2 regions of the Tardiphaga sp. genome follow, and region 1 is predicted to be linked to the other one. Evidence: predicted binding sites of a transcription regulator. Region 1 holds the regulator's gene; the other holds the start of a gene.
What was found. The regulator LexA, encoded in region 1, represses DNA repair genes until DNA is damaged. The targets are predictions, from matches to a motif close to TGTTCNNNNTGTGTTCNG.
Positions count from the first base shown of each region.

Region 1 (7,377 bases):
TCCGCCGCAAACGGTTCGAGGACGTCCCGGTCGAGGTGCTCGATTTCATCGACGGCTATGTGTTCCTCTCCGAGGAAACGCCACCCTTCATCGCCAAGAACCTGATCAGCCGCCTCAAGCAATATGCCGAGACGCTGAAGACGCCGTTCTTCGGCGCGCTGGTGGATTATGCCGAGGAAGGCAACCAGCTCTGGACCTGCCCGGGCCACAATGGCGGCGTGTTCTACAGCCGCAGCCCGATCGGGCGCGTGTTCATGGAACATCTCGGGGAAGCGGTGTTTCGCGACGACCTCGACAATTCCGTGCTCGATCTCGGCGACCTGCTGACTCATGAAGGTCCCGCCTTGCAGGCGCAGAAGGAAGCCGCGCAGATTTTTGGCGCGGAGAAGACCTATTTCGTGCTCAACGGCACCTCTACGTCCAACAAGGTCGCGCTGTCGGCTTTGGTCACCGATGGCGATCTGGTGCTGTTCGATCGCAACAACCACAAGGCGGCCTTGCACGGCGCGTTGATGATTTCGGGCGGTGTGCCGATCTATGTGCCCACGTCGCGCAATCCGTGGGGCCTGATCGGCCCGATGGACTGGGCCGCCACCGACGAGGCCGCGCTGCGCGAGCGCATCCGCACCAATCCGCTCGTCACCGATCCCGAGGCGTGGAAACGCCCGCGCCCTTTCCGTGTCGCGGTCGTGGAACAGTGCACCTATGACGGCACCATCTACAGCGCCGAGATGATCATCGCGCGCATCGGCCATCTCTGCGATTACATCCTGTTCGACGAAGCCTGGGCCGGCTTCATGAAATTCCACCCGCTCTATGCCGGCCGCTTCGCCATGGGGCTCAAGGAGCTCGGCCCGGATTCGCCGGGCATCATTGCGACGCAGTCGACCCACAAGCAGCTCGCGAGCTTTTCGCAGGCGTCGCAGATCCATATGAAGGATCGGCATATCCGCGGGCAGAAGCGCCGCGTCGAGCATCGGCGCTTCAACGAAAGCTTCATGCAGCACGCCTCGACCTCACCATTCTATCCGCTGTTCGCATCATTGGATGTCGGCGCGCAGATGATGAAGGGCCGCTCCGGCGAAGTGTTGTGGGACGACACGATCCGCCTTGGCATCGAACTGCGCAAGAAGATGCGCGCGGTGCGCCGCGAGTTCGAGGAGAAGGAAACCCGCGCCGAGCGCCGCTGGTTTTTCGAACCCTTCGTGCCCGAGCGCGTCGCCATTCCCGACGCAGCCAGCGAAGGCGCTGTTCACAATGTGCCCTGGGAAAGCATCGGCACCGACCAGCTGGCCACCAATCCGTCCTACTGGCAGCTCGCACCTGACGCCGCCTGGCATGGCTTTCCCGGCATGGTCGCCGGTTTCGCCATGACCGATCCGAACAAGCTGACGGTGCTGACGCCGGGCTTCGATCGCACCACCGGCGCCTATGCCGACCATGGCATCCCTGCTCCGGTGGTCGCTCAGTTCCTGCGCGAGAACCGCATCGTCCCCGAGAAGAACGACCTCAACTCGCTGCTCTTCCTGCTGACACCCGGCGTGGAAGCCAGCAAGGCCGGCACGCTGATATCGGGCCTTGTCGCCTTCAAGAAATTTCATGACGACAACGCGCTGCTTGAAGACGTCATCCCGGAATTCGCACGGCGCAGGCCCGCGCGTTATGCGGGCATACGTCTGCGGGATCTGTGCGGCGACATGCACCGGTTCTTCCGCGAGGCCAATGTGAGCGAACTCCAGACCAAGCAATTCTCCGCTGACCATCTGCCGGAGATCGCCATGTCACCTCACGATGCCGCGCGCTGTCTGGTGCGCAACGACGTCGATTACCTCCCGATCGACGAAATATTCGGGCGCGTCGCGACGACGCCGTTCGTTGTCTATCCGCCCGGCATCGCGACGATCGTCCCCGGCGAACGGCTCACCGACCGCTCAAAGCCGATGATCGACTATCTCCGGATGTTCGAGACCTGCTTCAACACCTTCCCGGGCTTCGACGTCGAAATTCAGGGCATCTACCGCAAGGTCGACGCCAATGGCCGGATCCGGCTTTACACTTACGTGGTCTCCGAATAGGGAGCACGTAAGGAGCCTGATTTGCCAACGGAACTCGAACAGCCGGTCGTCATCCGACCATCACGCGACACCGACGTGGATGCCATGCTGGCGATCTATCGCCGGCACATCCGGCAAGGCGTCGAGGAAGGCGTCAGCGACGCCGACACGCCGCAGCCCGACGATCTCAGAGACCGGCGCAAGAACCTGCGCAGCAAACGGTTCCCGCATCTCGTCGCCACGCAAGGCGGCGAGGTCGTGGGCTACGCCTATGTGGTGCTGTTCCGCAAACGACCGGCCTATCGCTACACGGTCAAGCATTCGATCTATATCCACCACGGACATGTCGGCCAGGGCATCGGCCGACTGTTGATGCGCGAACTCATCGACGTCTGCGCGGCGGCCGGCTTCCGGCAGATCATCGGCTATATCGATGCCGACAACACGGCCTCGCTCGGCCTTCATGAGAGCTTCGGCTTTGCCCGCGTGGGCCTGCTACCCGGTGTCGCCTATCGCTCCGGCCGCTGGGCCGACACGATCATGGTTCAGCGCTCGCTAGCCACCGGCTCCACGACTCCGCCGCCGCCCGTCGGGCGGGTGACGTCCGCATAGCGCAAGCTCCGGCAGGAGCGTTTTCGGTATCCGGCAAGAGATCGACGACCGGCCAGGAACAGCCCCTCAGCCGCGCTCAATGCGCTTTCCGTTGACGGCAAATTAAGCATTGCGGAACACATATGGAACATATAGTGTTCGTTCATGATTTGTTTCGAGATTCTGTGGCTTTGAGTAGTTTGAGAGTGCCCGAACTCGCGCAACCGATCTTCGAATGATCGCCCCTGGATTGAGGCTCACCGTTCGAAGGCCCTTTGAAACGCACGCGGCGGCCGACACCGTCAACTGAGGATGGCTTCAGATGCTCACGCGCAAACAATACGAACTCCTGCGATTCATCGATCAACGGCTGAAGGAAGCCGGCGTCCCGCCCTCCTTCGACGAAATGAAGGATGCGCTCGACCTGCGCTCCAAGTCCGGCATTCACCGTCTGATCACGGCGCTGGAAGAACGCGGCTTCATCCGCCGGCTGCCGAACCGCGCCCGCGCCATCGAAGTCATCAAGTTGCCAGAGCTCGGCGCGCCGGTTACTGGCGGCACCGGCCGCCGCGGCTTCACACCCAGTGTCATCGAAGGCACGCTCGGCAGGGTGCGTCCGGCCGCCAGCATCGGTAGCGGCGATGACGATAACGGTCGGACTGTCGCCATCCCGGTGATGGGCCGGATCGCCGCAGGTACGCCGATCGAGGCCCTGCAGACCCGCAGTCACACCATCAGCATGCCCGCGGACATGCTCGGCTCCGGCGAACATTACGCGCTCGAAGTGCGCGGCGATTCCATGCAGGACGCCGGCATTCTGGACGGCGATACCGTGCTGATCCAGCGCAACGAGAGCGCCGACACCGGCGACATCGTGGTGGCCCTGATTGACGACGAGGAAGCCACGCTGAAGCGCTTCCGTCGCCGCGGCGCGTCGATCGCGCTGGAGCCTGCCAACGACGCCTATGAAGTCCGCATCCTGCCACCCAACCGGGTCCGCATTCAGGGCAGGCTGATCGGCCTGTACCGGCGCTACTAAGCCAAGGCTGTCGCATTGACGGACTACTGATCTTCGGGTTGAAGATCAGTTTCCGCCGGCGTCGCATCGAGCGGCCGGTTTTGCTGCGGACGACCCGCCTGTGGCGTGTCGGGTGATGGCTCATCGGGAATGGCGCGTGACCACGGGCGATCCAAGCCGCGCGGCCGCACAGCGTCGATAGCAAAGCCGTTCGCCTTTCGCTGCACACTCATCGCCCCATTTCGTTGCAGGCGATCCTGATCGATCACCAACGCACGGCAATCCTTTGGCGGTTGTTTCGTCGTGATGATGAGCGCCGCGTTCTCGCAGTCATCCGTGAATGCACCCGGCTGCAGCACCAGTGCCACCAAAGCACCATCAGCGAGCGGCGTGATGCATCCGTCGCGGTCGCAGGACACGCCATGGCTGAGGGAGCCATCCGTCGGCAGGCGCGCATCTGCATCGCCGGCGAGCCACTCTTTCAGCAGAAACGTATCCTTGACGCTGCGCATCACGCGCAGAAGCCCGTCCCTGCCCCGTACCGCGACGCTGTGACCGTCACCCGAGATCAGCACATCCGGCTGCTTGACCAGTAACGCCCAGACAATCGAGAGCGCCAGCACGCCAGCCCCCGCGAAGCGCAACGGCGTGCGCAGCAGTCCGAGGACGATGATGCCGATACTGGCTAGTATCAGCGGTCCGGTCCCGAAGGCCGGCATCCGGCCGATGGCGCCGGGCAACGCGGCGACCCATTGCGCGACCACGATCATCCACTGGATGCCGAGATCCATCAGCCCCCAGAACACGCCGTCAAAGCCGAACGGCATAGCCACGAGCCCGAGAATGCCGGCAGGCATCACAAGCGCGGAGACCACCGGCATCGCCAGCAGATTGGCGAGGACGCCGTAAGGCGTGACGCGATGAAAGTGAAACGCGGCATAGGGCGTCGTGGCGAGGCCTGCCACCAGCGAGGCCAGCACGAGCATTGCAATCTCGCGTCCACCCCATAGCGCCACGCGCGCTGTCGCGGAATGATCGGGAGAGGCAAACAGCGCGGGCATGCCGATCTGCACCAATGCGACCAGCCCCAGTGTCGCGGCGAATGACATCTGGAAACTCGGATGAATCAACGCTTCGGGCGCCACGATCAGTACGATCATCGCGGCCACCGCCAGCGTGCGGAACGTCACCGCGCGGCGATCGACCATGACGGCGATCAGCACCACGGCCGTCATGAAGAACGAACGTTGCGTCGCGACCTCGCCGCCGGACAGCAGCAGATAGAATAGCGCTGCGAACAGCGCCGCCGCTGCCGCGACCTTCTTGATCGGGAATGTCACCGTCAGCACGGGGATCAGCGCCAGCAGCGCGCGTATCGCGAAGAACACCACGCCGGCGACGACGGCCATGTGATAGCCGGAGATCGACAGTACATGACCGAGGCCGGAGATGAACATCGCGTCGTTGACGTCGGTGGAAATTGCATCGCGGCGCCCCGTGAGCAGCGCTGTCGCAATAGCGCGGTTGTCGCCTGTAAGCACGGTACGGATTCGTGCGTCGATGGCGTCACGCAGCCCCTGCATGGTCGCCGAATAGCGTAGCGTCACACTCGGCTGTACCGGCGGATCGACGGCCTTGATGCCGCCCGTCACAAAACCGGACGCGCCGATGCCCTGAAAATACAGATCGCGTCCGAAGTCGTAGCTGCCCGGCCGGAGCGGCGACAGCGGCGGCTGCAACCTTGCCTTCAATTCGATGAAACGACCGACGGCAGGCGCGGTCCCTTTCTTCACCGAGAGCCGGACACGCGTCAGCTTTGGTGCGGCGCGCGGGCTGTCCATCGTCGCGACGCGCAGCACGAAGCGGTCCGTGCGCTCCCGTTCTTCATGGGTTTCCACAAAGCCGGTCAACGCGACGGAATAGAGCGGCTTCGCCAGAACCTCATGCCCCACGCGTGAGGTCTTCACGGCGGCCACAGCAAAGCCGGCCGCGATGGCTGCAACAAGCATGATCGGTGGAAACCATCGTTGTCGCCGCAGCAGAAACGCGGCCAAGCAAAGAAGGCTCGCTGTCGCGGCGGCAACCCAGGCCACCGGTTCGCGCTCGGCGGCAAAATACAGCGCGATGCCGCTGCCGAAAGCGATCGGCACCCAGGGCAGCAAGCGACCGGGACCGGCTTCGGCCTGCACCCACGTCCGGAGCTTCTCGACGCGCAAAGTTGATGACGACGCTGACGGAAGAGCAACGCCTGCCGTGGCCGGCGGCGGCCATGTGGTCGCCGTACCGGATCGGCCCCGCCGCTGTTGCTGATCCCCGCCCCGCGCCATCGAACGCCCGCACGCCACGCTCGCCCTCCCGAATGCTATCGGAAGGGCTGCCGGCGACTAGCGGAACGGATGCAGAATCCGAAAACTAATCCCTGGGGCTGCGGAGGGCGGCAGGATGGGTAGAGCGTCTTCGCGAAACCCATCAACACCAAACATGACCGTGATGGGTTTCGCACCGGCGCAAGCGCCCCGGTGCTTTACCTACACCTGAGCTCAGGCGAGCTTGGCGTAGCTGTCGCGCAGACCGACGGTGCGGTTGAAAACGAGCTTGCCCGGCGCTGAATCCTTGTCACGGCAGAAGTAGCCCTGACGCTCGAACTGCACGACGTCGCTCGTATTGTCACTCGCCAGCGCCGGCTCAAGCATGGCGCCGCTGAGTGTCTCCAGCGACTCCGGATTGATCTGCGATGCGAACTCGGCCGCATTGGGCTGCGGATCGGCAAACAGCTGGTTATAGACACGCACTTCCGCCGGCACGGCATCCGCGGCGCTCACCCAATGGATCGTCGCCTTGACCTTGCGGCCGTCCGGCGCATTACCGCCACGGGTTTCCGGATCATAGGTGCAGCGCAGTTCGACCACCTCGCCAGCATCGTTCTTGATGACGCTCTTGCAGGTGATGAAATAGCCGTAGCGCAAACGGACCTCGCGGCCCGGCGCCATGCGGAAGAATTTCTTCGGCGGCTCTTCCATGAAGTCGTCATGCTCGATGTAGAGCTCGCGGCCGAACGGGATCTGCCGCGTGCCCAGCGCTTCATCATCGGGATGATTGACCGCTTCGAGCTGCTCGACCTGTCCCTCGGGATAGTTCTCGATCACCACCTTCAGCGGCTTCAGCACAGCCATGCGCCGCTGCGCCGTGCGGTTCAGCGTCTCGCGCACGGCGAAATCGAACATCGAGATATCGACGGTCGAGTTGGCCTTGGCGACGCCGATACGCTTGATGAATTCACGCAGCGCTTCGGCCGGAATGCCGCGGCGCTGCAAGCCGGCCAGCGTCGGCATGCGCGGATCATCCCAGCCGGTGACATGGCCGCCGCGCACGAGTTCGGTCAGCACGCGCTTCGACAGCAGCGTGTAGGTCATGTTGAGGCGCGCGAATTCATACTGATGCGGGCGCGACGGCACCGGCAGGTTTTCCAGGCACCAGTCGTACAACGGACGGTGGTCCTCGAATTCCAGCGTGCAGATCGAATGCGTCACATGCTCGATGGCGTCGGACTGGCCATGCGCGAAGTCATAGGACGGATAGATGCTCCATGCCGTGCCGGTGCGCGGATGATGCGCGTGCAGGATGCGGTAGATCACGGGATCGCGCAGATTGATGTTGCCCGACGCCATGTCGATCTTGGCGCGCAGTACACGTGCGCCGTTCGGAAATTCGCCT
Region 1 is NZ_JBGMOE010000122.1:37,973-45,349, forward strand. It holds gene ACEK02_RS16720 (Orn/Lys/Arg decarboxylase N-terminal domain-containing protein) at 1-2,075, shown strand, start outside; gene ACEK02_RS16725 (N-acetyltransferase family protein) at 2,097-2,666, shown strand; gene lexA (transcriptional repressor LexA) at 2,968-3,684, shown strand; gene ACEK02_RS16735 (ComEC/Rec2 family competence protein) at 3,708-5,990, opposite strand; gene ACEK02_RS16740 (glutamine--tRNA ligase/YqeY domain fusion protein) at 6,204-7,377, opposite strand, start outside.

Region 2 (7,377 bases), on a different contig from region 1:
ACGCGCGCCTTCGGCAAACAGGGTGTACTTGCCCAGGAGTTCCATGCCGCGGGTGAATGAATCCTTCGGCTTGCCGTCGCGGCCGATGCCCATGTCGCCGGTGGCGATGCCACGCACCGCGCCGTTCTCGTCGTACAGTGTCTCGGCAGCCGCAAAGCCCGGATAGATTTCGACGCCCAGCGCTTCAGCCTTGGCGCCGAGCCAGCGGCAGACCATGCCGAGCGAGGTGATGTAGCAATGATGATTGTTCATCAGCGGCGGCATCAGGAAGTTCGGCAGCTTGAAGCCACCGGTCTTGGTCATGAAATAGAACTGGTCATCCTTGACCTGGGTTTTCAGCGGGCAGTCCGCATCCTCGCGCCAATCCGGGATCAGCTTGTCGAGATTGACGGGATCGATCACCGCGCCGGACAGGATATGCGCACCGACTTCGGAACCCTTTTCGACCACCACGACGGACAGGTCCGCATTGAGCTGTTTCAGCCGGATCGCAGCCGACAGGCCCGATGGCCCCGCGCCGACGATCACGACGTCAAATTCCATGGACTCACGCGGCGGTAGTTCTTCAGTGCTCATGATATTGATCTCAGACCCGTTTCCAACCCGATCAGAACGCTTCTAAGGGTGTTGTTTCCCATTTTTGAGGTAAGAACAACCACCGAAATGCACAGGGGCCGTTTCGCTGGGCGGCGATCCGGCCTAGATTGGTGGCATGCCTGTGATCCCCGGCCATGACGCCTGAGCCCCAGCCCCGTGTTGCGCAACTGCTCGCCTTCTATCTGGAGGCCGGGGTCGATTGCGCATTGATGGACGAGCCGGTGAACCGGCTGTCCGACGACCTGCCGGTGCCTGCCCGGGAGCTGTCCGATGCCGGGCCGAAGCGGCCGCCGCTGACCGGCATGCCCCCTCCGCCGCCGCGCCCACCTGCCCGCGTCGAGGTCGCCCCCGACGTGGCGATTGCTGCCGCCCGCGATGCCGCCCGCACCGCACCCTCGCTCGAGGTACTGCGTGGCATGCTGGAGACATTCGACGGCTGCGCGCTGAAATCGACCGCGACCCAACTGGTGTTTGCCGACGGTAATCCACAGGCACGGATCATGTTTGTCGGCGAGGCGCCGGGCCGCGACGAGGACATCGAAGGCCGGCCCTTCGTCGGCCGCTCCGGCAAATTGCTCGATCTGATGATGGGGGCGATCGGGCTGAAGCGCACCGACGTCTATATTGCCAATGTCATTCCGTGGCGGCCTCCGGGCAACCGCACACCGACGCCGCAGGAAACGCAGATCTGCCTGCCGTTCATCCGGCGCCAGATCGAACTGGTGAATCCGGACATCCTCGTCACGCTCGGCAATCCGTCGACACAGACACTGCTGCAGACCCGCGACGGTATCATGAAGTCCAGGGGACGCTGGGTCGACTACGACACCGGCACACGCAAGATCAAGGCGCTGGCGACGTTCCACCCCGCTTATCTGCTACGCTCGCCATCCTACAAGCGCATGACCTGGATGGATCTGCGCTCGATCGCCAAGGCGCTGGAAGCACCGTCGGGGAAATAGGCCCAGTCCTCATCCCAGCCTAAACCTCAGTGGGTTTAGGCGAGATAAGCCAAGCAACTCATGGTTCGAGACGGCGCAAGAGGCGCCCCCTCACCATGGGGACCTGACTAAAGGGTCTTCGGCCGCACGATCGCCCAGCCGATCCGCAACACGGGTTGCCGGCCGTTCACCAGACGCTCGAAGGCGCGCGGCACTTCGGGCACGAGATCGGGAAAGCGCTGCGCGATCTCGGCAGGCGGTGTGCCCACCGTATCCGCCGCGCGCCACACGACGACACCGCCGCTCTCGGCGAACTTCGCTGGCGTGATCCATGGCGTGCGCGAAGGCACGGCATCATTCAGCAGATGCGGCCGTGACGCGCTCATGCCGATCAATGCGGCGAGTTGCGCATCGCCCGCGACCGCCGACAGTGGACGATTGGTGCGACGCTCGAAACTCTCACCGAAGAAGCGCCCGATCTCGCGTGCGGGAAGCGCTGTGACATCTTCGCGACCATCGACCCAAGGCAGAATCACGAGGCTTGCGAAAGCTGCCAGTGCCGGAGCGATAATCGCAAAGGCCCAAACCTTGCGCAGGATCCGCTGCCGCCGCAACGCAATCAGGTCCCCCGACGCCACGACGATGGCGAGACCCGACATGACCAGAGCGATGCCGGCACCGCCGACCACGCGATCGAGGCCGTAGAGGGCCGCAAACAAGCTGCCGAGCAGGCCCGGCGCGAGCGCAAAGAAAAACACATAGCCACGCGCCAGCGGATCGACCGGCGGGCGGAAGATGATCGGAGCTTCCTCGCTCTTCGGAACGATACGACCCCAGTTCATCGCCGTGAGCACGATTGCGCCGGTCGTTGACGCGAGCAGCCAGGCCATCAGCACGCCCCACTGCCGTGCTTTGCCGGCAAGATCATCCAGTTGGGGAAGGGCTGGCAAGACCGGTGCACCGGCCCGGATAACCCACATCGCCCATGGCAATGTCAGTACCGCGATAACCAGCAGCGCATAGAGTGGGTCGAACGACGTCAGGTTACGCCGGCCGCGCGATGTCGCCAGACCGAAGACGAGCGGCAGCGGCAGCAGCCACATGGCATGGGGCGTCGTCAGCAACAGCAGACCTGCCTCGATGGACAGCGCGAACCAGGCATTGCGTCGGCCCTGCCCGATCGCCAGCCACGCATGCAGCAGGAACATCGCCCAGAGCGGACGCGCGAGAATCAGCGGGCTGAACTCGATGCCGGGCGTGCTGAAAGCCGTAACAGTCATCGTCAGCAGCACGGCGATCACGGCCTGCGGGCCGCCAACGATAGTCCTGCCCAGCTGATAGACCGCACGGAAGGTGAGGACGGCGCAGATTTGCGCCAGCACATAGACACCGAAGACGTGATTGCCGGCGGCCCGGAACGCGATGTCCGCCAGCCAGAACGCCAGCGGCGGACCCAGATGGGTGCCGACCTGATATTCCCGGCCATAGGCCAAGACAGTGGCGAGATCGCCGGGCGGACCGCGATAGAGCAGCAGGGGGACAAACAGCCAGATCGCCGCCTGACACAGCACGACGATCCAGAACACCAGCCGCGGCCGGGCGCGGATCAGTTCGACGATCAGGGAGGTGAAACGCATTGAACGTCTGAACCGGCCAGCAGGGAATGAAGCGTGCTCAGGTGATACGGCGCGGAGCCGGGAGAGGCAACCGCCTGTCGGCTCAGGCAGATATCTCGATATCGATGGTAGTATGGACCTCGATCAGGCCTGCAGCACGGGCGCCAGCCTGATGCCGCGCACGCGCCGCAGCAACGGGCGCGAACAGGCTGCGGTGATGAATGCTGGGCCCCAGTTCATTCAGCGCGGCCATATGCTGCGGCACGCCATAACCCTTGTGCACCTCGAAACCGTAGCCCGGGCAATCCTCGGCAAGCCGGCACATCAGCCGGTCGCGCGAGACTTTTGCGATGATCGAGGCTGCTGCGATGGACAAGACCAGTGCGTCGCCACCAATGACGGCCTCGCAATCGGCCACCGTATCGATCCTGTCGCGGCCATCGACGAACACATGCTTCGGCGCATCCGGCAGCGACGCGACTGCGCGGGCCAGCGCCCATAGCGAGGCCCGCAGGATATTGTCGCGGTCGATCCGGGCGGGTGACGCATAGGCAACGGCAAATGACGAGGTGGCGCAGATTTCCTCGAACAGCGCCTCGCGCTTGCTCTCTGTCAGCTTCTTGGAATCATCGAGTCCCCTGGGGATGTTGTTCGGGTCGAGGATGACCGCCGCCGCCACCACCGGGCCGGCCAGCGGACCACGGCCGGCCTCATCGCAGCCCGCCACCGGCCAGATGCCTTTCTTGAGCAACGCGCGCTCGCGCGTGAAGCTCGGCGCTACTGCTATCTTGCGCGGCTTGGCCGGCGCTTTCTTCTCATCCCGAATCATCGGGGGATCGTGCTGAAGCAGCTCTCGGGGTGCAACCGGGAACTCAGGATCATGCCCGCTATTCAGGTCGGGCCTTCAATCGTCCAGATGCACCCGCCGGTCGTCGCCGACCTCGATACCTGGGGCCACAACTACATCCCAGGCGTGTCCGTCCGGATCGGCAAAGTAGCCTGAATAGCCGCCGTAGTCGGTCTTGCGCGCCGGCTTCAGCAGCGATCCGCCACAATCGACGGCGAAAGCGAGGACCGCATCGACCTCGTCTTCCGAGCGACAATTCCACGCCAGCGTACTGCCGCGAAACGCCTGCGGCCTGGGATGGTCAGGCAATGTCGCATCCTGCGCCAGTTGCTCCCACGGAAACAACGCGAGAACGCTGGCGCCGGTGTCGAAAAAGGCGATGGCGTCGCCAGAGGCACGGGCCTTTCGCGTAAAGCCCAGCGCTTCGTAGAAGGCAATGCTCCTGCGCATATCCGCGACGCCCAGCGTGATCACCGTCATGCGCGCGATCGGCGCGGGTGGTTTCTTCGTTGTCATGCGCGTCACTCCTAGACTCACTCTATAGATCGAAAAGAGGGACGCTGGCAGGCTCTGGTTTCCTGCCAACGTCCCCTCTCCACCACTCCGTATGCTGCGAGACCTGCGGAGTTAGAACAGATTCAATTGCTTCCCGGCACCGGCCGGCTTCTCGAAATGATCGAGGGTCAATTTCGAACGACGCTTGTTGAGACCAAGCTTCGTGCAGGCTATCTCGAAGCGGCGGCCAATCATCCAGGCCATCGGTCCGGTGCCCTTCATGCGGGTGCCCCATTGCGAGTCGTAATCGCGGCCACCGCGCATTTCGCGGATCAGCGTGAAAACATGCCGATAGCGGTCCGGATAATTCGCGATCAGCCACTCGCGAAACAGGTCGCGCACTTCCATCGGCAGCCGCAGCAACACGTAGCTGGCTTCCTTGACGCCGGCATGAGCGGCGGCATCGAGAATGCGCTCGATCTCGCTGTCATTCAGTGCGGGGATCACCGGCGCCACCATCACCGTGGTCGGAATGCCAGCCTCGGATAGCTGCCGCAAAGCTTCCAGCCGCTTCGACGGCGTCGACGCGCGTGGCTCCATGGTGCGCGCGAGTTTCGCATCGAGCGACGTCACCGACAGCGCCACCTTGACCAGATTGCGCTTCGCCATCCGCGCCAGAATATCGATATCGCGGGTCACCAAAGCCGACTTGGTGACGATGCCGACGGGATGACCGGCCTTCTCCAGCACTTCGAGAATGCCGCGCATCACCTGACGCTCGCGCTCGATCGGCTGATACGGATCGGTATTGGTGCCGATCGCAATCATCTTCGGCTCGTATTCGGCGGCCGCCAGCTCCTTCTCGAGCAGCGCCGGCGCATCGGGCTTCACGAACAGCTTCGACTCGAAATCCAGCCCCGGCGAGAGGCCGAGATAGGCGTGGGTCGGCCGGGCGAAACAATAGACGCAACCATGCTCGCAGCCGCGATAGGGATTGATCGAACGGTCGAAGCCGATATCCGGCGACTCGTTACGTGTGATGACCTTGCGCGCCGTGTCAGTGGCAACCACGGTCTTGAATGGCGGAAGCTCGTCTAGGCTCTGCCAGCCATCGTCGAAGGCGACCCGGGCCTCGGCCTCGTAACGCCCGCTGTCGTTGGACTGGGCGCCGCGACCCCGTCGCCGCTGCTTGTCGATCGCCACCGCGATCTCCGGAAAAGGGGAAAGCGCACCCGCCGGTTTATCGGAGGGCGCCGGGACCGGCGGGTGCTTGAGGGCAGCGATCTGGCGACTCATGAAGCCACGATAGCGCAGATAAGGAACAAATCAAGAACATAAATGGGGATGGCGCACAGGGCAGGCACTGTGCATTCTCCGACCGCCCTTTGGACTACCGCTTAGGCTTGCCCCAAATTGCCGCGGCTGACAGTGCTGCGTAGAGTATGACGAAATGATAACGCAGTTGGGTGCTTGTTAGAGGTATCAACCCGAAATCCATGCTGAGCGTGATTATCCCCACCGAAGGCATCGAACAGCCCGCTGTTGCGACACTGGCAGCGCTGGTGCCGGGCGCGGCTGCCGGTGTGATCCGCGAAGTGCTGCTGGTCGATCGTGCCGGCACCGATGTCATCGAACGCGTCGCCGATGTCGCTGGCTGCGGCTTCCTGACCTCGCAGGGCTCGCGCGCTGCGGCAATGGCCGCCGGCGCCAAGCAGGCGCGTTCGCCGTGGCTGATGTTCCTGCATGCGGGTGCCGTGCTCGATGCCGGCTGGATCGAGGAGACCCAGCAATTCATCCAGCGCGTCTCGACCAGCAATCGCCCCCGCGCGGGCATTTTCCGCTATGCGCGCTCACCCTATGATGAGCCCGGATTTGGCGATGGCCTGAAACACATGATCCGCGTGATCACTGGCCCCAAGGCCGATCAGGGACTCTTGATCGCACGCGACCATTACGACCGGCTTGGCGGCTACGCCCCCGATGCCCGGCGCTCCGAGGCCCGGCTGCTGCGTCAACTCGGGCGGTCGTCACGCACCCTGCTGCGCAGTCGGATCATCGTCGCCTGACCATGGCAGCGGTGTTACGCGATCTCCAGCCCGGCGATATCGACTGGGTCATCCGCAGCCACGGCGAACTCTATGCGAGTGAATACGGATTCGACGCGTCCTTCAAAGCGCTGGTGGCTGACATCGCCGCAGAATTCGTCGCATCATGCGATCCTGCGTGGGAGCGATGCTGGATCGCCGAGAAGGATGGCGCGCCCGTCGGCTCGCTGTTTCTCGTGAAGGCATCCGACGACGTCGCCAAGTTTCGGCTCTTGCTGATCGATCCCAAGGCGCGCGGACAAAAGCTCGGCCTGCGCATGGTGACGGAAGCCATCGCCTTTGCGCGGCAATGCGGTTATCGCAGGATCACCCTGTGGACCCAGAGCAATCTCGGCGCCGCGCGAAAAATCTATCAGGATGCCGGCTTCGCGTTGGTCGCCACCGAGCCGCATCGCAGTTTCGGGCAGGATCTGATCGGCGAGACCTGGGACCTCGACTTGCAGGATGGGTAGAGCGCAGCGCGCCGAAGCGAAACCCATCAATCAAGTGCCGCAGGCGATGGGTTTCGCGAAGACGCTCTACCCATCCTACACATCAGGCCGACGCACCCTTCGCTTTCGGGCGTCGCAGATGCTCGTCCAGCCGCGGCATGATCTCGACGAAATTGCACGGCCGCGTGCGGTAATCCAGTTGCGCCGCGAGAATGCCGTCCCAGCCGTCGCGGCAGGCGCCGGGCGAGCCCGGCAGGCAGAAGATGAACGTCGCACCTGCCGTGCCTGCCGTAGCCCGGCTCTGGATCGTCGAGGTGCCGATCTTGGCGTGGCTCAGCATGTGAA
Region 2 is NZ_JBGMOE010000073.1:435-7,811, reverse strand. It holds gene ACEK02_RS11435 (electron transfer flavoprotein-ubiquinone oxidoreductase) at 1-576, opposite strand, end outside; gene ACEK02_RS11430 (uracil-DNA glycosylase family protein) at 732-1,559, shown strand; gene ACEK02_RS11425 (glycosyltransferase family 39 protein) at 1,667-3,175, opposite strand; gene ACEK02_RS11420 (ribonuclease HII) at 3,258-3,983, opposite strand; gene ACEK02_RS11415 (VOC family protein) at 4,059-4,517, opposite strand; gene ACEK02_RS11410 (PA0069 family radical SAM protein) at 4,629-5,792, opposite strand; gene ACEK02_RS11405 (glycosyl transferase) at 5,993-6,562, shown strand; partial or broken gene ACEK02_RS11400 (GNAT family N-acetyltransferase) at 6,574-7,053, shown strand; gene moaB (molybdenum cofactor biosynthesis protein B) at 7,136-7,377, opposite strand, start outside.
Region 2: the regulator LexA is predicted to act here: its motif matches at 5,814-5,831, upstream of ACEK02_RS11410 (PA0069 family radical SAM protein).